DNA from 2 places in the Novosphingobium sp. BL-A-41-Hi4B-X5A genome. Region 2 is predicted to be linked to the other one. Evidence: riboswitches for the same ligand, from Rfam matches in the RefSeq annotation. Region 2 holds a riboswitch; the other holds the start of a gene.

Region 1 (11,013 bases), on a different replicon from region 2:
ATCGGTTCGCGCGCGACGCTCCTCCGCGTCTCGCTTCTTCCTCCGCGCCTCTGCGTGAACCATTCCAAGGCTTGGAAGCTCTCAAGCCCCCGGCTGCGCAATCCACTTGTTGGCGTTCTCATACCCCGGCAGCACCGAACCGCTGCCGGAAACCGGCGCGCTGGTCGCACCCGCCTTCACGCCTGGCAGCACCTGCGGCCGGACAAGGCTCTGCTGCGCCGCAGCCTGCGGGACCGCCGCCACCGGAGCAACCGTCGCCGCAGCAACTGGCGCCACGATCCGCCCTTCCTCGAACGCCTTCTCCAGCGCCAGCGGATCGGCAATGTCGACAGGCGAGGGCGTCCATGTGCGCGGATGCGGCGCGGCCAGCGGCTCGCCGCCGAAGTACCGCGCCGTAAACGCCGCCGGACGCCCTGCAGCGCCGGCCCAGCGATAGAAGCGGTGCGCCCCGATCGTGCCGATGAACGATAAGCTCGGCGCCCAGTAGGGATGCACCGCCGTCGTATGGTAATGCGTCGCCAGCCCGACCGGCGCATAGACGTATCCGGCCAGCGCATCGGCCGCCACGCGCCGCGCCCGGTCCCAGAACGCCTTCATCGGCTTCCTCGCCAGCGAGCCATCGCACGCGAACGAGAACTGGCAGCCCGGCCGCTCCGACCCCTGGTAGACCACGCCGCATACCGTGTTCGGCCAAGCCGGATGCGCCACACGGTTGAGCACCACCTGGGCGACCGCGCGTTGCCCGCCGTCAGGCTCGCTCGCCGCCTCATAATAGATTGCTGCGGTCAGGCATTGCAGCGCCCGCCAGCGGTCCTCGCTCGATCCCGCCGCCGAGACCGGACGCGCCGAGAGGATCTCGGCATCCGAATGGCTCTGGTCCCATTTCGCCTGCGCTTCTGTCGGCGCGATCAGTCCGCTGTCGCTGGTGTCGAGCCAGTAGAACGCCGAGCCCGGAAAGCTGTCACCCCCGCGCTCGAACGGTTGCAGGCCCGCCATCTGGGCGCGCGCGACAGCCGCTTGAACGCCGCCCGGTTCGCCCCACCCGGTCGGCCCGAGCAGCAGCCCCAGCACGCCGAACATAGCCACGCCGCCCAGCCGCTGCCGCATCAGCGAAGGCGCGCGCAAGGCCTTGCGGATCGAGCGCATGTCCCGGCGCCGGATCCGCGCCGCAAAATCGCGCGGGCCCTGCTCGCCATTAGCCGTCGCTGCCACGCCGGGCAGTTCGATCGGGCGATAGGCAAGCTCGAGAGGCATGGGGCTGGGCAGAATCCTGAAAATCCTCAATTGCGCTAACCTTTTGCGCGCCCTCGCGCACGGCCGCTTTTCCCGCTGTCCCGATGCGGCACAAGCTCCTGCGATCCGGTTAACTGGCAAGCTCACGGCCTGGCGCTCAAATCGGAAAACCTCACGCAAAGACGCGAAGGCGCAAAGGGGTCGTGCGCGGCCGCAGGCAATGCTCTTGGATAATCGCCGCAGGAGGTGATGGCTGTCCTATCAAACCTGCGCGGCATCTTCGCGTCTTTGCGGCTTTGCGTGAGAATGAATTGGGCAGCAAACCTGCCCCGAAGTACGTAGTTCCTCTTGCAGCGCAGCTAAGTTCCCGCTAGTTCCCCGCGCCGACGCCAACGGTGCCCGGTAACACGGGCTAAGAGGGAAGCCGGTTCAAATCCGGCGCTGCCCCCGCAACTGTAACCGGAGAGCGCGCTGTCCAGTGATGCCACTGGTGCCGGATTCGATCCCCGGCGCTGGGAAGGCGGGCAGCGGGCGATGACCCGGGAGCCAGGAAACCTGCCGATGGTAGTCGTTCCGCGGCCGGGCGGGGTGTACCGGGCGCACGCGACGAGGCGCGCCAGATTCATGGCCCAGCGCACCTCTCGCCATGGACGGCATCAACCGTTCGTGGCCGGAGTTGCGTCCTGTGAAGAAGTACTTGCTTTCCGTTTCCGCCCTGGCTTTTGCCGTGCCTGCTTTTGCCCAAGGCACCGATGATGTCGTCGTCGCAGACTACAAGGTTGATCCGGCATCGATCACCGTCATCGCCACCGGCAGCGAAACTGCCCTGAGCAAGACCGGCCAGCCTGTCACCGTCATCACCGCCGCCGAAATCCAGTCGATCCAAGGCCCCGACATCACCCGCGTTCTCGAACGCGTTCCCGGCCTGACCATCACCCGCAACGGCGGCCCCGGCAGCTTCACCGGCGTGCGCCTGCGCGGCTCGGACGCCGAACAGGTCCTCGTCCTCGTCGATGGCGTCCGCCTCGAAGACGTCTCGGCCCCCTCGGGCGGCTTCGATTTCGGCACGCTGACCCCCGGCGGCATCGAGCGCATCGACGTGCTGCGCGGTTCCAACTCGATCGTCTGGGGCTCTGCCGCGATTGGCGGCGTCATCGCCGTCCAGTCGCGCGATCTCAACGGCATCGAAGCCAGCGCCGAACTCGGCGCCAACGACAGCTACCTTGCCGATGCCGCTGCCGGTATCTCGTCAGACTTCGGCGCGCTTACCCTCAACGGCGGCTATAGCCGCAGCGATGGCGTCTCGGCCGCAGCGGTCGGCACAGAGCCCGACGGCTTCCGCCAGTGGCGCGTCGGGGGCCGGGGCCGCGTCAACCTCTCGCAGGACCTCGCGATCGTCGCCACCGCCCGCTACGCCGACACCCGCACCGATATCGACGGTTTCGGCCCGCCGACCTACCTCGTCTTCGGCGATACTCCCGAATACCAGACCACCCGCCAGGCCTCGGGCCGCGTCGGCCTGCGCTACAGCGGCAACATCCTGACGCTCAACACCGGCTTCGCGCTGTCCGATACGAAGCGCGACTATTTCGATCCGACCTTCGGCACCGACCCGTCCTACGGCTATAAGGGCCGCTCGGAGCGCGTCGACCTGACCGGCCGCCTCAACCTTCCGGCCAGCTTCACCCTCGATTTCGGCGGCGACAGCGAATGGACCCGCTTCTCCAGCACCTTCGATGCGCCAGCCAAGGCGAACCTGACCAGCGGCCACGCCCTGCTCGGCTGGAGCACCGACCGCGCCAGCCTCGCCGCCGGCGTTCGCGTCGACGACCACAGCCGCTTCGGCACGGCATGGACCTTCGGCGCCAACGGCTCGTTCAGCATCACTCCGGAACTGCGCCTGCGCGCCAGCTACGGCGAAGGCTTCAAGGCCCCCACGCTCTACCAGTTGCTTTCGAACTACGGCAACGCCGCGCTCAACCCCGAACGCAGCAAGAGCTACGACGCCGGCCTCGAATGGGGCGTGCCTTATGGCCAGCTCCACGCGGCCGTCACCGTGTTCCGCCGCGACAGCCGCAACCTGATCACCTTCGTCTCGTGCGCCAGCCTCAACGCCTGCGCCACGCGGCCCTTCGGCCTCTACGACAACGTCGGCCTAGCCCGCGCGCAGGGTGTCGAAGCCGAACTCGGCGCGCGTCCCACCGATATGCTGCACCTGCAGGCCGCCTATACCTATCTCGAAACCGAGAACCGCACGCGCGGCACCGCGAACTTCGGCAGGGATCTCGCCCGTCGTCCGGCTCATGCGCTGACCCTGTCGAGCGACTGGACATCACCGCTCGCCGGGCTCACCCTCGGTGCCGATCTGCGCCTCGTGGGAGACAGCTTTGACAACGCGTCGAACACCCGCCGCCTCGATGGCTACGCGCTGACCACCGTGCGCGCGAGCTTCCCCCTTACCGAGAAGGTAGAACTCTACGGCCGTGTCGAGAACGTGTTCGACGTGAACTACCAGACCGTCGCCGATTACGGCACCTGGGGACGCTCTGCCTACATCGGCATTCGCGCGCGGTACTGATGCAACGGCTTGCGCCACAAGCAAAAGCTCTTCGCCCCATCCTCGCCCGAGGATGGGGCCGGGGGGTGGTCTTGCTCGCAGCGTCCCTTACCGCCAGCTGCATCCCCCAAGGCAAGGCCACTCCCGGATCTCGCGCGACCGCGCACCCCACCATCGTCAGCCTCAATCCCTGCACCGACGCGATCCTCGCCGAAGTGGCAGACCCGGCGCAGATCCTCGCCATCTCGCACTACAGCAAGGACCCGCGCTCCGCCTCGATGGACGCGCGCCTGGCCAGCGCGCTGCCCGCAACGCGTGGCACGGTCGAGGAAGTCCTCGCCCTCAAGCCCGATCTCGTCCTCGGCAGCACGTTCATCGATCCCGCTACCGCCAGCGCCTACCAGCGCCTCGGCCTGCGGCTTGAAACCCTGGGCATGGCCAGCACCATCGAGGCCAGCCGTGACCAGATCCGCCATGTCGCCGCGCTGTCCGGACACCCGGATCGCGGCGAAGCGCTGATCGCCCGCATCGACGCCGCACTCGCCGCCGCTGCCCCGCCAGCCGGAGCGCGCCCGATCGAAACCGTCGTCTGGCAGTCGGGCGGCATGGTCCCCGGCGACGGCACCCTCATCGTCGACCTCCTGCGCCGCACCGGCTACACCAACTTCGCCGCCGCGCGCGGTCTTGGCCAAGCCGATCTCCTCCCGCTCGAGAAGATGCTCGCCGACCCGCCAGAACTGATCCTCGTCGCCGGGCAGACCGCCGAAACCGGAAAAGGCGATGACCGCGTCCTCAGTCACCCCGCCCTCCAGGCGCTGAACAAGACCCGCCGCGCCACCCTGAATCCCAAACTCCTCTACTGCGGCGGCCCCACCCTGATCGCCGCCGCCCAGCGCTTGGCGGAAGTCCGCAATTCCTCCCCGGCACGGGGAGGGGGACCATCGCAGATGGTGGAGGGGCACTCGCGATGACCCGTCCCGCAATCCTGCTCCTTGCCGCCCTCGCGCTCGCCCTCCCGCTCTCGCTCCTTGCCGGACAGGTGTGGATAGACCCGTTCGGCTCCCCGGTCCCCAACGCCACCGCTATCCTCATGGAACTGCGCCTGCCCCGCGCGCTCCTCGCCCTGACGCTTGGCGCCGGCCTTGGCGCCGCCGGTGCAGCCATGCAGGGCTACCTGCGCAACCCGCTGGCCGACCCCGGCCTTTTCGGCATCGCTCCCGCTGCGGCCCTTGGCGCGGTCCTCTCCTTCTACACCGGCTACGAAACACAGGCCCTCACGCTGCCGCTCTTCGCGCTGACCGGAGCCGCCGGAGCCATGGCCCTGCTTGCCCTGATCGCCGGGCGCAGCGGCGGCATCGCCCTGTTCACGCTGGCGGGCATGATGATCGCCAGCCTCGCCGGCGCCATGACCAGCCTCGCCATCAGCCTCTCGCCCAATCCCTTCGCCCTGTCCGAGATCGTCACCTGGCTGATGGGCGCTCTGGCCGATCGCGGCTGGCACGAAGTGCGGCTTGCCGCGCCGCTCACCGTGCTGGGCCTCGCCGCCCTCTGGCGCGCCGCCCCCGCGCTCGATGCATTGGCGCTCGGTGAGGCCGCCGCCCGCTCGCTCGGGGTCGAGCCTGTGCGCCTGCTTGGCGTGATGATCGTCGCCATCGGCCTGATCGTCGGCAGCGGCGTCGCGGTTGCCGGCATGATCGGTTTCGTCGGCCTGATGGTTCCGCACTTCGTCCGCCCGTTCACCGACCAGCGCCCTTCGGCGACCCTGCTCCCATCGGCCCTTGCCGGAGCGCTGCTGCTGCTCGTCGCCGATTGTCTGTGCCGTGTCCTTCCGTTGCAAGGCGGCGAACTGCGGCTCGGCATCGCGCTCAGCCTTGCCGGCGCCCCGTTCTTCCTGCGCCTGCTCCTCAAGCTGCGGCGGGAACTGGCATGATGCTCGAAGCACTCGGTATCTCTATCCCGCACCGCCTGCATGGCGTGACCGCGCAACTGCGCGCAGGCGGTGTCACTGCCATTGTCGGCCCGAACGGCGCAGGCAAGTCCACGCTGCTCGCCGCGCTTGCCGGCCTGATCGAGCCTGCCACCGGCACCGTCACCCTTGCCAGCCAGCCGCTTGCGCAGATGCTCGCGCAGGAGCGAGCGCGCCGCATCGGCTACCTTCCGCAATCGGGTGAGGTCGCATGGAACCTCGCGGTCCGCACGCTTGTCAGCCTCGGCCGCTTGCCGCACCGCGCCAGCCCTGCAGAGGATGCCGAAGCCGTCGCGCAAGCCATTACGACGATGCAGCTCGAACCGCTGGCCGATCGCGCGCTTTCCACCCTGTCAGGTGGCGAGCGCGCCCGCGCTTTGCTTGCCCGCGTCCTTGCCACGCAGCCGCACTGGATTCTCGCGGACGAACCGCTGGCCGCGCTCGATCTTGCCCACCAGCAGGCCTTGATCCGCACCTTGCGCGGGCGTGCGGAAGAGGGCCGGGGAGTCGTACTCGTCGTCCACGATCTCGCCCTGGCAATGAACCACGCCGATTACGTCGTCGTGCTCGATGGCGGCCGCGTCGCCGCACAGGGCAAGCCGCGTGATGCTCTCTCGCAAGAGGTCATCGCCCGCGTCTGGAATCTCGATGCACGCTGGCTGGGTGAGCCCGGCCACATGGCGCTGGCGATGTAGAAAGGTCTTACGCCGCGGTCGGGGCGATCTGGTCGTTCTCGTGCCGATGCTCGGTCATTGCCGCTGCGAAGTCGGCCGCGAAATAGGCTGCAAAGCTTTCCCGCACCCGCATCGAAATTGCCGGGCGGTCCTCGCGCGCGCTCGCGCTGCGGCAGAACAGGCTCTGCGCAGGCGGATTGGCTGGAACTGTAGTGTCGGCGCTCATGCTTGGTGGCCCTGAAACCCTAACTTTGGTTAGCAGGCCCTAGCAAAGTTTCGTCACGCGCGATTGTATGGTTTCGACAAAGTCACGTAGTTTACCGACGAAATTCGGCCCAGCATGACCATCATGCACCTTTGCGCACGCAGGGATTGTGATCAAAATCACATGTTTGCCCCGCCTTTACGTTCGCACCCGTAAGGGTTTGCTTCTAGTTCTTGTCATCAGGTTGCCCGGAATGGAGATTCGGGCAGCAACAGAGGGCAACATGATCACAACGCTGCGCAACGCTACCGTCACGCTTTCGCTCGCAACCCTGCTGGCCTCATGCGGTGGCGGCGATGGCGGCGGCATGGCATCCACGCCTCCGCCGGTCACCTACAAGACGCTCGCTGAATTGACCGGCGACCAGACCTTCCAGTCGGGCGGTATCACCGGTGTACCCGTCGGCCCGGAACTCAGGAACGAAAGCACGCTTGCTTTCGGCCAGGGCGTGGAGATCAAGTATTTCGCGGCGACCGATACCTATAATCTCAACAACGGCAGCGGCCTTGTCGTCGAATTCACCCCGGCCAACGTGACCCAGGAGAACGATACCACGGTCACCTGGCAGAAGCCCAGCGGCAACGGCAACCTCGATGTCCTGTCCATCTCCAGTCCCAGCGTGAACGGCGTCAAGCTCAGCCATACCCTGCTCGGAAACTGGACGCATTTCCAGCCGGGCGCAGAACGGAGCTACGGTCTGGTCGGCGGCGTGCCCACGCAGGCGTCCGACGTTCCGCGCAGCGGCAGCGCCACCTATTCCACGCAAGTCGTAGGGCTCGCGGCCAGGAACGGGCAACCCTATGTCCTGTTCGGAGAGTCCACCGGCACGTTCTCGGCCAACTTCGGCAGCAATTCGGTCAACACCAGCCTCGCCCTTGCCGGAAAGCTGCCCGGCAGTTCGACGGTGACCCAGATCGGCAACTACGACGGCACCGGCACGATCAGCAGTTCCGGCCCGGGCTTCACCGGCACGCTGTCGGGAAGCAACGCATCGGGCGCGTTCAGCGGTGCCTTCTTCGGCCCGCGCGGGGTCGAGGCCGGCTACACCTTCTTCCTCAACGGCACCACCGACACCACGCTCAGCGTCCAGGGCGCCCTCTTCGGCAAGAAGAACTGAGCGCGACCACTTCCCCCTCCCGCAGGCGGGAGGGGCAGGGGGTGGGCATTTGTTCTTTGGCCCCGTTTCCATCTCAACAAGCCTTTGAGAATGTGACAAAGATCACATATTTGAGCCAAATAGACGTTCGCGATTATCATCGCTTCCGGCTATTTCTTCATCCGAATTGGTGTTCGAATACAGGGATTCGGACCAGAAACTGGGGCAACCGTGAACCGCAAGATTTTCGCCGCAACGGCCACCACGACACTTGCCCTCCTGCTGGCCTCGTGCGGCGGCGGTAGTGGCGGCGGTGTGAGCAGCACGCCAACGCCGGTTCCGACACCCACACCCACGCCGACGCCTACACCCACGCCAACGCCTGCCCCAACCCCGACACCCACCCCTACGCCCACGCCTGCAAACACCTCGTTGAACGATCTCAAGGTTTCGGAATCGTTCGCTAATGTTGCGGCGAAGTTGCAGACCGTGGTGAGTTCGGACACGGGCCAGACTACTCAGGCCAGCGCGGCCAAGACGCCCCTTTCTATCTCATACGACGGAGCAACCGGCGGCTATCGCATCTCTGGGGACGGAGTAAACCAGTCCTTCGCGCGATCGGATGTGATCGCTTCCGGGCTTCGTCAGGTCGAGTTTCGCAAGGAGACGGGCAACACATCGGAAAGCCTGTTCCTGACAAGCAACTCCGGCGGAACTTGCTGCAGTTATGTTGGCGGCGGCCTCTACGAGAAACTGATAAACGGTTCTGGCCAGGTGTCTGCCACCGATCTGGCCTTCACTTACGGCTACCCATCGCTCCCATCGCAAGTGCCGACGACCGGCAAGGCGCTTTTCGGCACTTTCCTGTTCGGCACGCTGGTCACGGATACGGCGTACCGGCTCAGGGGATCCGGCGTCGTCGTTGTTGACTTTGCGACAGGACAGATCCGGACGCAGGGGCTGGCTCGCCAGACGCGTGTCTACGATAATGCCGATCAGGAAGGTCCCGAATGGGCCGGTAGTTCGCGCATCAGTTCCGGATCAAGCAGCTTTGATGGCGACTTCACCCTCGGCGGTGTTTCAGCGAAATGGGAGGGCGCATTTTATGGCCCGAGCGGCAACGAAGTCGGGGCCACTTTCTACGGGCAGTCGCCTGACAGCCGCGCCGCTTTCGCCGGCTTCATGATTGGCAAAGCCGGACCGACAGCCGAACTCTACCGGTTCATACCAGACCTTCCCTACGATGTGCTGTTCGAGACACAGGGCGCCAAAGTGCAGTTCCGCGTTGCAGACGGCTCATACACCTACAAGCCCGGCTCGTCGGAACAGGTCAGCCTCGCTGCAAAGGACATTGTTTCGGCCGAGTCTGACGCGCGCTACACAATATACCGCAAGATTGTCGCTGATGGGACAGAGCAGCTCAAGCTGTTCAATCCCGGTGGCGCCAATCCCGATATCAAGCTGTCCTATACGACCTTCGGCAATTTCTTGAAGACCATAGCGTCCGGGGCGGGCACGATCGAACAATCGTATTTCGCGGTGATGGGCGTTACCGGTCCTACCATCCTCGACAGCCCCCGGAACGGCAAGGCAACCTACAATGCCCAGATATATGGCGATGCCATGGCCGGGCTAAGCCCTCAGGTCCGGAAGGATTTGAGGGGGGCAGCCACGTTTCTCGTGAACTTTGATGCCAGCACCTTCGAAGGCTCGATGTTGCCGATCTTGATCAATCGCACCTCCGGGCAATCACTGGCATACGATCCCATACTCTTTACAAGCGGCTTCGCTTCAGGCCGCAGCTTCCTGTCGGATCTTTCTCAGAACAACGCGAAGGTGGGCTCCATGTCCGGGCTCTTTTATGGGCCGGATGGCGTTGAACTGGGCGGACAGTTCCAGTTCCGCATCACAGACGTTCACTTCAAGGATTCGTCCGGCTTCAATCCGGTGCTGTCGGCGCAGGGGGTAGTCGTGGGCAAACTCGTGCCGTGAACGCCTCGAGCCACGCTCACCGCGCGCAGTATTCGTAGCGCCCCGCCCGGCACGCCGCCACCGCGCGGCGCCATTCGGCCATGCGCTGCTCGTAATCGTCCTGGGCTTGCGCATAGGCGCGGTCGGCGTCGCGTCCTGAACGGCCATTGCGGGCGTCATGCTCGCGCCACGCGGCCCAGTCTTTCGCATAGCGGGCATCGCGTTCGCGCACGCGGGCGAGTTCCTGCTGGTTCAATTTGCGGATGATCGCGCGGTCGCGTTCGCGTGCCGCCTGCGTGCGCATCTGCGGGTCATAGGGATCATCCGCCAGCGCCACGCCCGGCAAGGCCACAACCCCAAGCGCCAGCGCGCTGCACATCGTCCGTACGTCCATTGCCTTGACCCTCATGTTCTGCGGCCTTGATCGCCTTGCGCGCGCATTGCCACAATCCACCTTGCGCCGAACCGTTTGCAGCCGGTCGCAGCGCTCGCGCGGTTCATCGCGGCACCGTGGGGGCGGGGCAGGGCGGCTCCCCCAAAGCCCATATTGCACCGCGTCCTCCCGCTCCCCACATGGCCAGGATCGCCGGGCCTTCTCCCGTGCCCGAATCCCTTGCGAAACCCGAACAAATATGGAACACCGCCGCGCATGTCCTTGACCACCATTTCCGTCCGCGGCGCCCGTGAACACAACCTCAAGGGGATCGACGTCGATCTCCCGCGCGACAGCCTGATCGTCATCACCGGCCTGTCCGGCTCGGGCAAGTCCAGCCTCGCCTTCGACACGATCTATGCCGAGGGCCAGCGCCGCTACGTGGAATCGCTGTCGGCCTACGCGCGCCAGTTCCTTGAGATGATGCAGAAGCCCGATGTCGAACATATCGACGGCCTCTCACCCGCCATTTCGATCGAGCAGAAGACCACCAGCCGCAACCCGCGCTCCACCGTGGCAACGGTCACCGAGGTGTACGACTACATGCGCCTGCTCTGGGCGCGCATCGGCATCCCCTACAGCCCTGCGACTGGCGAGCCGATCAGCGCACAGACCGTCAGCCAGATGGTCGATCGCGTCATGGCCCTGCCCGAGGGCACCCGCGCCTACCTGCTCGCCCCGGTCGTGCGCGGTCGCAAGGGCGAATACCGCCGCGAACTCGCCGAATGGCAGAAGGCCGGCTACACCCGCGTCCGCATCAACGGCGAGATCATGCCGATCGAGGATGCCCCGGCGCTCGACAAGAAATTGAAGCACGA
Region 2 (11,013 bases):
GTGCCGATCAGCCCTGGTGCCATGCGCAGGCCCCAGAACTCGGCAGAGCCGAACGTCTCGATGACCTTGGGACAGGTGTTCGACAGCGCGCAGCGATCGAGCAGGCTGGTTGTGCCAAGCCCGCGCACCCGGTCGTTGTAGGGCGACCACCACAGCGTGCCTTCGCTACCCGGTTCGAAGGCACGGGCGGCACCACCCGGAACGCCGAAGCGCAGGTTCAGTGGAACCTGCCGGGCCGCGATGTTGGGATTGATCCCGTCAAACACGATGCGTCCGGCCTCATCGGCATTGAAGCCGAGATTGACGAAGCTCTTGAGGAAGTTCCCCGATTGCGAGGTGCCGCTTGCCACCGTCCAGCGGATTGCACCGGCGACATCGTCCGGGCTGCGCCGCAGATGCGCAACCAGATCGCGCGTGGCGGCAAAGCCGATGCCCAGCACCAGCGGATCCTTGCCGGTATAGACCAGCGTATAGGTCCGCGCCGCGTCAAAACCACCGCGCAGGCACAGGCTCGACGGGTCGGGCGTGCCGGGAAATGCCTTTGTCGAACAGTCGGCAAAGGCAAAGTCGCGGGCGGCTACTGGATGGCGCGTCTCGCTCCCCGCGGTCTGGTAGAACAGTCTCGCCTTGCGCGTATCGAGCGAAACCGGCTGCGGGCGAGCCGTGGGACGGCCAATACTGCCGGTGATGGCCGCGCTGCGCGTTCCCGATGGCACATCCTGAAAGCGCACAAGCACGGGCCCGGTCAGCGGCCTTCCGCCTTTCCCTCTGGCAACGGGCACAGTCACGGTCTGCAGCCCCGCATCCTTGGGCAGATCGCCCTGCCAGCCACTGACGAGGCGCACATGTCCGTCCGGATCCGGCCCGATCAGGAAGTTGCCGCGGTTCGGCACGTCATAGAACAGGACGCCACTTGCCTTCGCTCTGTCGATCGGGCGGGCAAGCTTGAACGTGGCGCTGTACTCCACCATCCCCTGCGAATTGCGGGGGACCTGGGCAATGTCGGTGATCACGGCATTGCCAGGCAGGTGCGGATCGAGCGTTCCGGCGAAATTGCCAGATACGATCTCGTAGGCCGGTGTGCCTGCCACCGGTTCGGCCGGGGTGACTGTTTCCACCACCACGCGGTCCACCTTCGCGGCGATGGTGGCGGGCTGGATCAGCGCGAGGCTGGAAAGTCCGGCGAGGACAAGGCTGCGCTTGCGGTTCATCATCACAGATCCTCAACAGACATATCGAGCAACTGCGCGCCCAGCGTCTTGCCGTGCGGATCAAGTGCGAGCGAGCGGGTAACGCCACCAGCCAGCGCGCCTTCGAGCACGAAGTTGAGCGCGTGCAGGCCGGGCAGTTCGAAGCGCACGATGCGTTTGCAGGCAAGGTTCGGGAGGTGCCGGGCGATGCGCTCTGCCGTCACCGCCTGCACCAGCAGCGCGTAGTCCGTTGCCCTATGGGCGAACACGGCAATCTGGGAAGTGTCGCCCTTGTCGCCGGTGCGCACGTGGGCAATGTCGCGAAGGATCATCTTACGCCACCTCGATTTCAACGCGCGGATCTGCAAGGTTGCGGTCGATCAGCGTCGATGCGACGGCAAGCACCTTGCGCGTCGCGCGGCTGACGCCGCCGCCCCCCATTGGCCCGTTGGTGTAGAGCGCCTCGACTTCAGCCCCGATGGCTTCGGCGCCGTCCTGGGTATCGCTGCGCCCGGCAATGCGCACCCGCACCTCGCGCGGGTGATGCGCCGGGCAGGCTTCGCGCCGATCAACCGCATCGATGCCGATCAGATCGAACTGTACCTGAGAGGTGTCCATTCCTTTCATGCGCAGCCGTTCGCGCACGATGGCCGTCGCCAATTGCCCGCGCTCAGCAGCGCCCGGACCGGCATAGGAAATCTGCCCCTCGCCGATGAAGCCGTCTTCGTAGCAGATCGAGACCTTGAGCGTGTCGGGCCGCTGCCGCCCGGTAGCGCCGCTTACCTTCACCTGATCGGGAGCAGGTTCGGCAATGCTGATACCGGTAAAGTCGGCAACAACGTCGGCCTGCAGATAGGCGGCGGGATCGAGAATTTCGTAGAGCAACTGCTCCTTGCAAGTTGCCGCATTGATCAGGCCACCTGCGCTTTCCAGCTTGCCGAACACGGCGCTGCCATCGGCCGCCACATCGGCATAGGGAAAGCCCAGTCGTGCAAGGTCTGGCACGTCCTTCACGCCCGGATCGGCAAAGTAGCCGCCGCACAACTGGCCGGCGCATTCGAGCAGATGGCCGATGGCCGTGCCTTGTCCCAACCGGTCCCAATCGTCCGGCAACCAGCCGAACGCATGGACCAGAGGGGCGAGGAACAGCGCCGGATCGCAGACTCGCCCGGTAAGCACGCAGTCCGCCCCGAGTGACAGCGCCTCGACGATGCCTGCCACACCCAGATAGGCATTGGCCGAGACAACGCTGCTGCCAAGATCGCGGCTCGTTCCTTCGCGATCGATCAGCGGAAAATCGCGGGCCATGATCAGATCGAGCACGTCGTCGCCCAAGACCGCGGCGGTGCGATAGCCGGTGAGGCCAAGTTCGCGGGCGATGCGGGTCGTCGCGCGGGCGGCGGCAAGGGGGTTTGCCGCTCCCATGTTGCTGATCAGGCGAACGCCATTGCGCCGCGCCACCGGCAGGGCCGCGCGAAGCCGCGCGTCGAGCAGCGGGTCATAACCGCCATCGGGATTGATCTGGCGCGCGGCCTGAGCAAGGCCGATGGTGCGCTCGGCCAGGCACTCGAACGCCAGATAGTCCAGCTCGCCATGCTCCAGCAGGTCGATCGCAGGTTCGATGCGATCGCCCGAAAACCCGGCTCCTGCCCCGATGCGGATGCGCCGGTGACTCATGCAAGAACTCCGAAAAGGACGGCTGAGCCAGTCATCACCAGCGAGGCACCAAACAGCCAGGGAATGGAAAAGCGTTGGTGTGCGCCAAGCTCGATGCCGCTCAGGCCCGCCACCAAGAAGGTTGCCGGAGTAAGCGGGCTTACCGGGAAGCCGGTGGTCATCTGTCCGAGCAGGGCCGCCTGCGCAACCTTGACCGGCGCGACGCCATAGTGCCCGGCCACTTCCGCGATCACCGGCAGGACGCCGAAGTAGAAGCTGTCAGGATCGAACACGAGGCTCAGCGGCATCGCCACGCTCGCCAGAAACAGCGGGATGTGCTGCCCGAAGGCATCTGGCACCAGCCCGACGCTGGCGCTGGCGAGCGCCTTGATCATGCCGGTGCCATTGAAGATGCCGGTAAATGCACCCGCTGCCAGCAGCACGCCGACCATCAGCATCGCTGCCGGAGCATGCGCCTCGATCCGGGCGCGCTGTTGTGCGGGTGCGGGGTAATTGATCGCCAGCGCGAGCGCCGTGCCCAGCATGAACACGACCACCGGTTCGGCAATCCCGCTGACCATCAGCGCAACTACTGCCAGCGTGAGAGCAAGGTTGAGCGGGAACAGGCTGGGGCGCAGGCTGCCAGGGTCACTGCCGTGCCCTGCCGCAACTGCCACAGCCGAAGCGCTCAGACCGGCTCCCGAGGTCTGCTCATGCCCCAGCCCAAGCCGCTTCTCCTCACGATGGCCAAGATACCATGACGCTGCGAAGACGAAGCCGAGACCGACGAGTTGCACGCCGATCAGCGGCGTGAAGATCTCGCTGACAGAAAGCTTGAGCGATGCCGCCGCGCGGGCGGTGGGGCCGGTCCACGGCAGGAAGTTCACGCCAGCTGCCATCGAAGCGGTGCAAGCCAGTACCCGGCGGTCCATGCCCAGTTCGTCATAGAGCGGACGCAACGCAGGGATTGTCACCAGAAAGCACACCGCGCCCGAACCATCGAGGTGGATCAGCAGTGCCAGCGCAGCCGTTCCAAGGGTAATGCGCGATGGCTTGCGCCCGACCAGTTTGAGGATGCCGCTCACCAGAGGAGCCAGCAGCCCGACGTCGGTCATGATGCCGAAGAACAGGATGGCGAAGACGAACATTCCGGCAATCGGCGCAATCTGCCCGATGCCCTTGATAATGTAAGCGGGCATTTCCACCGCCTGTCCCAGCAGCAGCGTGGCCAGCGCCGGGATCAGGATCAGGGCGACGAGCGGGGAGACCCGGTTCGAAAGAATCGCGGCAAGCAAAAGCAGCAGCGTTGCCACCGCAACCACGACCAGCATCCGAATTCCCTCTCCTGCGGCTGAAACGTCCTTGGGCGCCATTCATGCCGCAAGAGCATCAATCCAACAATTAGAGTTACCTGATCGATTGATCAGAATTTTGTATCGACCGCCATGGCCAGGACGAGCTGCCGAAATGCCTCCGCTGCCGGGGCAAGAGTCCGGTCTGCCAGCGTGCACATGCCGATCGTGCGCGACGCCACAGGCGCTTCGGTCTTTCGCCACGCAATCTGCTTGCCGATCGCCATCAGCGGCAAAGTGGAGCGGGGCAGGAGCGAAATGCCGAGTCCTTCGCCAATCAGACCGCCTACCGTCGCCAGTTGCACGCATTCGAAGCGTGCGTCGGTACGAATGCCGGCGGCGGCGAAAACGCTTTCGGTCATCATCCGCACACTGCTGCGCGGTTCCATCGCGATGAAAGGAAACTGCTCGAACACCCGCCAGGGAGCGGGATCGGGTATCAGTTCGAGATCTTCCGGGCGGCAGACCAGCAGGTAATCGTCTTCGAACATCGGCTCGAACCGGATCGGCGCAGTGCCGCCCGGCGGAATGGTAATCGAAAGGTCGATCGAACGGTCCTGCAGGTTCTGCAGCAATCCCCCGCTGAGGTTTTCACGCACGATGACTTCCACTTGCCTGCGCTCGGCAAGGAAGCGGGCAATCGCCCGCGGCAGGAAATCGGCAGCGATGGATGGCAGCGCCCCCACCACCACCCGGCCGCGCTCGCCACTGAACGTCTGGTCGAGCTCGCGGAAGGCGAGGTCAAAGTCGGCGGTCAGTCGCTCGACAATCGGCACCAGCGCCGCACCGGCCGTGGTCAGCATGACGTTGCGTGAATTGCGGTCGAACAGTCGAACGCCGAGATCTTCCTCAAGAAGCTTGATAGTGCGGCTTAGCGCTGGTTGCGACAAATTGGCGGCGCGCGCCGTCTCGCTGAAGCTGCAAGTCCTTGCCACCTGCAGAAACAGCCTCAGACTTGTCATGCTCGGGGCGCGGGCCAAGAACCTCTCCGATTGGCTCAGCTAGTCAGTCTGACATCGAGCTAGTCCAACAGGCACACACTGGCAATCTGCAACTTTCTATTGCAGATTAAGTGCGTGAACCGCCTTTCACAGCGGACGTTCGAGGCTGATGATGGCTTCATCAGCTCCTGCCATCTGTTAATCAGTTCACGACCCGGTCGCGTCGGCTGTGCGAGGCCGGAAGATTGAAGCGGCGGCCGACATGGCGGACTGAAAATAGAGGTGTACGTAACTGGCCCAGAGGCTGCCACAGTGGTAGATTGCTTCCCCCTCAGCGCCCTTCGTGCCTTGTGCGCCGCAATAGCGCCGGACCGTCGTTTCGAGCCGAGAATAGTGGAACGTGTGGCCTCGCAATATGCCGCCATTCAACTCGACGGATTGCAAGCCGAGGGCCGCAAGACGGCCTTGCATGATACCCTTACCAGGCATCAGCTTCAGCATCGGCGCGCTGTGACCTTTACCGTCATCGAGCTCATCAAGGCAGTAAAGCATACCGCCGCATTCCGCCAAAATCGGTTTGCCCGCCCGATGATGCGCACGGATCGCGGCAATCATCGAATGGTTTTGCGACAGTTCTGCAAGATGAAGTTCGGGATAGCCGCCAGGAAGCCATAGCGCATCACATTCAGGAAGAGATTGATCGGCCATGGGCGAGAAGAACAGCACCTGCGCGCCCATCTCTTCAAGGCACGCGACATTGGCGGGATAGATGAAGGCAAAAGCCGCATCGCGGGCTATGACGATGCGCAAGCCCGCCAGCAGCGGTGGCACGCTCGCTGTCACCTCCGTGGCGAAGGCCACCGGTTTAGGCAGCCATAGAGCATCATCACCAAGGCAAGCTGCGGCTGCATCGATCCGGCAGTCGATATCGCCCACTTCTCCCTCCTGTACCAGACCAAGGTGCCGTTCGGGCAAGGCCACATCCGGGCTTGGGGGCATGGAACCGAGCCAGCGCATTCCCGGCGGTAGGCTTTCGCGCAGCATCGCGGCGTGGCGCTCGCTGCCAACGCGATTGGCCAGCGCTGCAACCACGCGGATGTCATCGCGATAAGTGGCAAGACCATGCGCCAGCGCTCCGAAGGTCTGTGCCATGGCGCTACCGTCGATGACCGCCAGCACCGGCAGGCCAAAGCGTACGGCCAGGTCCGCAGCGGAAGGATCGCCATCAAACAAGCCCATGACGCCTTCGACAAGGATCAGGTCTGCTTCGCGGGCAGCCTCATGCAGCAGACGGCGACATTGCGCCTCGCCCACCATGAAGAGATCCAGCTGGTAGACCGGTGCACCGCAGGCGCGTTCGAGGATCATCGGATCCAGGAAGTCAGGGCCGCATTTGAACACGCGGACCCGCCGCCCTGCCTGCACGTGGCGGCGGGCAAGAGCGGCCGTGACCGTCGTCTTGCCCTGCCCCGAAGCCGGCGCGCTGACCAGCAACGCTCGGCAAGATGCGGTCGTCACCGATCGATCCCTTCTTGGGCGCGCACGCCGTCACGGAAGGCATGCTTCACATCGCGGATCGCGCTCACGGTGTCGGCGGCGGCAATCAGCGCATCGTCTGCGGCACGACCGGTGATGACCACGTGCTGCATCGCCGGTCGCGCCTCGATCGCGGGCATGATCTCATCGAGCGCGAGATAGCGGTAGGTGATGAGGTAGGTCAATTCATCGAGCACGACGAGGCTGATGTCAGGTTCGGCCAGCGCAGCTTTGGCCTTTTCCCAGCCCGCCCTCGCAGCGGCAATGTCACGTGTCCGATCCTGCGTTTCCCAAGTGAAACCCTCGCCGCACTTCTCCCAGATCACATCGGGGTGCGAGGCGAAGAAGGCGCGTTCACCGACGTTGTCCGCACCCTTGATGAACTGGAACACCGCCGCTTTGCGACCGTAGCCGAGCGTCCGCGCCACCATGCCAAAGGCGCTGGAGGACTTGCCCTTGCCGTTGCCGGTGAGAACCAGCAGCAGGCCTTTGTCGCGCGTGGCGGCGGCGATCTTGGCATCGACCACCGCCTTGTGCTTGCGGGCGCGCTCGCGGTGCGCCTCTGGGGTTTCGCTCATTGCTCTGCTCGTGAGGCAAGCGAGGGGCGCGCGGCGACCAGCAAGGCATAGATGCCTGCTGCAGTTGCGGTCCACAGCAGAGTGGCCGCAAGGGTCGGTGGGAAATAGCGAGCGAGGCGGGGCATAAAGCCTGCGACGGTCGGATCGGTAAAACGGCCACCGAGGAAGTAGAATCCGCCACTGGAGAACAGCTCGGAAACCAGAGTGCCAACGCTGACCAGCGCCAGCAGCCCCAGCAGTGATGACGGTTCGGTGCCCCGCTTGTCCGCGCCCGCGCGCCCGGCCAGCCACATCGTGCCGTAGGCCGGAACGAGCATCCAGTAGGCAGGGGTGAAGCAGAAGCTGGACTGGCCGAACCAGCCGATCACTGTCACGTCGATAGCAAAGGCGAGCAGGAAGAGCCCTGCAAAAGCAGTCGCGCGGCGCAGGAAGAAACCGCCGACGAAGAAACTGGCAAGGCTGGTGTCAGGCAGGTGCATGACATTGCTGAGCGAATGGGTGCGGGTTACGAGCATGACGATCGCAAGCGCGCCAAACAGCGCGAGATCGGGACGCGAAATACGGACCATGATTGGCCTCCTGTGAACAGGTATGAATTGATTGTGCGCATGCGTGATGCGCAGGATCGGCAAGACGTGCGGACGCGCACGTCTGGCTGGATCTCAGGTGCTGGTCATCACGGATCTCCCTCCGACGAGAACGCACAATAGTGTCGTCCGCGAAGGGTGTGCCTTCGTCCGCCCGGTACACCCCGCCCGCGCAGAGAAACGACCGCAACAGGCCGGTTTCCTGACTTCCGGATCGTCGCGCCTTTCGCCGCCTTCTCGGGCCGAAACCCAATGGCATGATGGCGATGCGCTACCGGTTACAGTTGCGGGAGCAGTGCCGGATTGGGTGGCTTGCGACCACCGCCCGGACTTCCCGATTAAGCCCTTTCGGGCACCCGTTGCGAAAGACTGGATAAGCCAAGCAATTGATCTGCGCAAGTATTCGCACTTGCAGCAGCAAAAACATGTCGCTACCTGCACCGCCGCGACAGGTTCCCCGAGAGGGGATCAAAAGGGAACGGGGTGTAAAACTCCGGCTGCCCCTGCAACTGTAAGCGGCGAGCCGACCGGCCAATTACGCCATTGGGACCTCACCGTCCTGAGAAGGCGGCCGGACCGGCATTGACCCGCGAGCCAGGAGACCTGCCTGTTGCGGTCGTTCTTCGTTCGGGCAGGGTGCACCGGACGTTCGAGGTTGCCGGCTTGCAAAGGCGGCACACCCCTCGCGCAACGACAGCCATTGCCTGCCGGGAAGCCCCGTGCGGGAAGCGATGCCGTGTTGCGCCTTGCGGTGCATATGCCGGCGCGTGCTTCCTTCGCGTGTCTGAGCGGCAGGTCCATGCCGTTCGTACCGAAGGGAGCCGCACCATGCGTCCTGCCCATATTCCTGTTGTTTCGCTTGCCACGCTACTCGCCTCGCCCGCTTTAGCCGAGGACGCGCCTGATCCTTCAATCGTCGTTACTGCCTTGCGCAGCCCGGTCGAGCAGAGCGCAGTCTCTGCCACCGTAACCGTGCTTGACGAAACGGCGATCCGCGCCCAGCAGCCGATCGCGCTCACCGATCTAATGCTGCGCACGCCAGGCGTCAGCCTTTCGCGCAATGGTGGCTTTGGCACCGCCACATCGCTACGCATCCGCGGCGCCGATTCCTCGCAGACCGTGATGGTGATCGACGGTGTGCGCATTTCCGATCCGTCGGCCACCGGCGGCGGCTATTCGTTCTCCAACCTGCTGATCGACGACATCGAGCGCGTGGAAATCCTGCGCGGGCCGCAATCGATCCTGTGGGGAAGCGATGCCATCGGCGGCGTGGTCAGCGTACTGACGCGACGCGCGGAACAGCCGCTGGAAGGGAGCGTGGCGGTCGAAGCCGGCACCCACTCCACGGTCAACGCCCAGGCTGGCATTGGCGGGGCCGGATCATTGCTCGACTGGCGCGTGGCGGGCTCCGCCTTCACCACCGATGGCATCTCCGCACGCAGCAACGGCACGGAGGACGATGGCTACCGCCGCGTTTCCGCCAGCGGCACAGCCACGCTCAAGCTCACGCCAAACCTGTCGGTCGACTTGCGCGGCTATTTGGCCGATACGCGCAACGAATTCGATGGCAGCTCGGGGGACGCGCGTACCTATGGCCTGACCACCGAATGGACCGGTTATGCAGGTGTCAATCTGGCCCTGTTCGATGGGCGCCTCACCAACCGCATTGCCGTGCTGCAGACCGAAACGGACCGCGAGAACTACGATCCGGCGCGCTCGATCCGGTCCTTGAACTTCGATGCGCATGGCCGCGTGCGCCGTTTCGAATATCAAGGCAACTTGAAGCTTGCAGAAGGTCTCAGCGCCAAATTCGGGGCTGAACGCGAGGAGCAGCGCATGACCAGCGCCTCACCCGGCAACAATACCGCCGATTACGCCCTCGTCCCGCAAAGCGCCGATACGAACAGCGTCTACGGCGAGTTGCGCCTCACCCCGCTCATCGGCCTGACGCTGAACGGCGGTGTGCGCCACGACGACCAATCCCGCTTCGGCGGCAACACAGTTCTTACCGGAGGCGCAGTCTACACGCCTAACGCCGGGCAGACTGTGCTGCGCGCCAGCTATGATGAAGGCTTCAAGGCTCCTTCGCTCTACCAGCTGTTCAGCATTTACGGTTCTGCCGTGTTGCAACCGGAGCAGGCCAAGGGTTGGTCGGTCGGCGCCGAACAGTCACTCGGCGAAGTTTTCCACGCTTCGGCGACCTGGTTCGAGCGGGAAACCGAAAATCTGATCGACTTCGCCTTCTGTCCGACCACCGGCACCTTGCCCGCCGCGTGCTATATCCCCGGCACGACAACCACACGCTTCGGCTACTACGCCAACGTGCGCAAGGCCCACGCCAAGGGGCTGGAGCTGGCCGGCAGCGCGCAGCTTGGCGTGCTCTTTGCGACAGCAAACTACAGCTGGATCGAAGCGGAGGACCGTTCGCCCGGCAGCACTGATATCGGCCGTCAGCTTGCCCGCGTGCCGCGCCATCTTGCCAATCTGGAAAGCGGGGTGGACCTGCCGAAGGGCCTGCGCGCCAGTGTGGCCGCCCGCTATTCGGGCGAGACTTTCGACCGGGCCGGCAGCAGCACCGAGCTGCCAGCCTATTGGCTGGTCGATCTTCGCGCCGCGTGGCGGGTTGCCGAAGGGCTGACCATCAATGCCCGCGCTGAGAACATCATGGACAAGCGCTACGAGACAGCGGGCGGCTATGGTGCCCTCGGGCGTACGGTCTATCTTGGTCTGAGGAGTCGGTTCTGATGCTGCGCGCGATCGAACCCGGCCCAGCGGTGGTCGTCTGCTCAACCTGCCGCCTTTCTGCCGATCAGCGTGAGGATGCAGAAGGCCAGCGGGGCGGTGCCCTGCTTGCCCAAGCAATGCGCAGTCTCCAACAGGCCGATCCCGCACTGTCCGCAGTGGCGGTGCAGGAGACTGCATGCCTCTTCGCCTGCCATCAGCATTGCACCGTGCATCTGCGCGCATCGGGCAAGATCGGCTACGTCCTGGGTAGGTTCACCCCCACCGAGGAGGCGGCCCGCGCTATTCTCGAATACGCCACTCTCCATGCGCAAAGCGCGGAAGGCGTAGTGCCCTATGGCCAATGGCCCGAAGGCGTGAAGGGACAGTTCATTGCCCGTACCCCGCCGGAAGGCTTCGTCTGCGCATGATCTGCTTCACCGATGAGGCAG

The links. A riboswitch is a leader RNA that binds a small molecule or an ion and turns the genes downstream of it on or off. The one in region 2 is predicted to bind cobalamin.
Region 1: it holds a riboswitch for cobalamin, as region 2 does, so the genes downstream of both, ACZ1JY_RS05845 (TonB-dependent receptor plug domain-containing protein) here and ACZ1JY_RS19105 (TonB-dependent receptor plug domain-containing protein) in region 2, are expected to answer to the same signal.

The regions. Positions count from the first base shown of each region.
Region 1 covers NZ_CM145500.1:1,267,146-1,278,158, reverse strand. Annotated here, with positions in the region: gene ACZ1JY_RS05850 (cell wall hydrolase) at 82-1,254, opposite strand; cobalamin riboswitch at 1,610-1,810, shown strand; gene ACZ1JY_RS05845 (TonB-dependent receptor plug domain-containing protein) at 1,880-3,811, shown strand; gene ACZ1JY_RS05840 (ABC transporter substrate-binding protein) at 3,877-4,761, shown strand; gene ACZ1JY_RS05835 (FecCD family ABC transporter permease) at 4,758-5,720, shown strand; gene ACZ1JY_RS05830 (ABC transporter ATP-binding protein) at 5,717-6,451, shown strand; gene ACZ1JY_RS05825 (hypothetical protein) at 6,459-6,656, opposite strand; gene ACZ1JY_RS05820 (HupA family protein) at 6,919-7,812, shown strand; gene ACZ1JY_RS05815 (transferrin-binding protein-like solute binding protein) at 8,224-9,783, shown strand; gene ACZ1JY_RS05810 (hypothetical protein) at 9,800-10,171, opposite strand; gene uvrA (excinuclease ABC subunit UvrA) at 10,412-11,013, shown strand, end outside.
Region 2 covers NZ_JBVFVT010000002.1:737,724-748,736, forward strand. Annotated here, with positions in the region: gene ACZ1JY_RS19065 (alpha/beta hydrolase domain-containing protein) at 1-1,211, opposite strand, end outside; gene ACZ1JY_RS19070 (AtuA-related protein) at 1,214-1,522, opposite strand; gene ACZ1JY_RS19075 (acyclic terpene utilization AtuA family protein) at 1,524-2,867, opposite strand; gene ACZ1JY_RS19080 (citrate:proton symporter) at 2,864-4,177, opposite strand; gene ACZ1JY_RS19085 (LysR family transcriptional regulator) at 4,270-5,160, opposite strand; gene ACZ1JY_RS19090 (cobyrinate a,c-diamide synthase) at 5,347-6,657, opposite strand; gene cobO (cob(I)yrinic acid a,c-diamide adenosyltransferase) at 6,654-7,253, opposite strand; gene ACZ1JY_RS19100 (hypothetical protein) at 7,250-7,822, opposite strand; cobalamin riboswitch at 8,016-8,215, opposite strand; cobalamin riboswitch at 8,274-8,465, shown strand; gene ACZ1JY_RS19105 (TonB-dependent receptor plug domain-containing protein) at 8,669-10,585, shown strand; gene ACZ1JY_RS19110 (DUF1636 domain-containing protein) at 10,585-10,992, shown strand; gene cobT (nicotinate-nucleotide--dimethylbenzimidazole phosphoribosyltransferase) at 10,989-11,013, shown strand, end outside.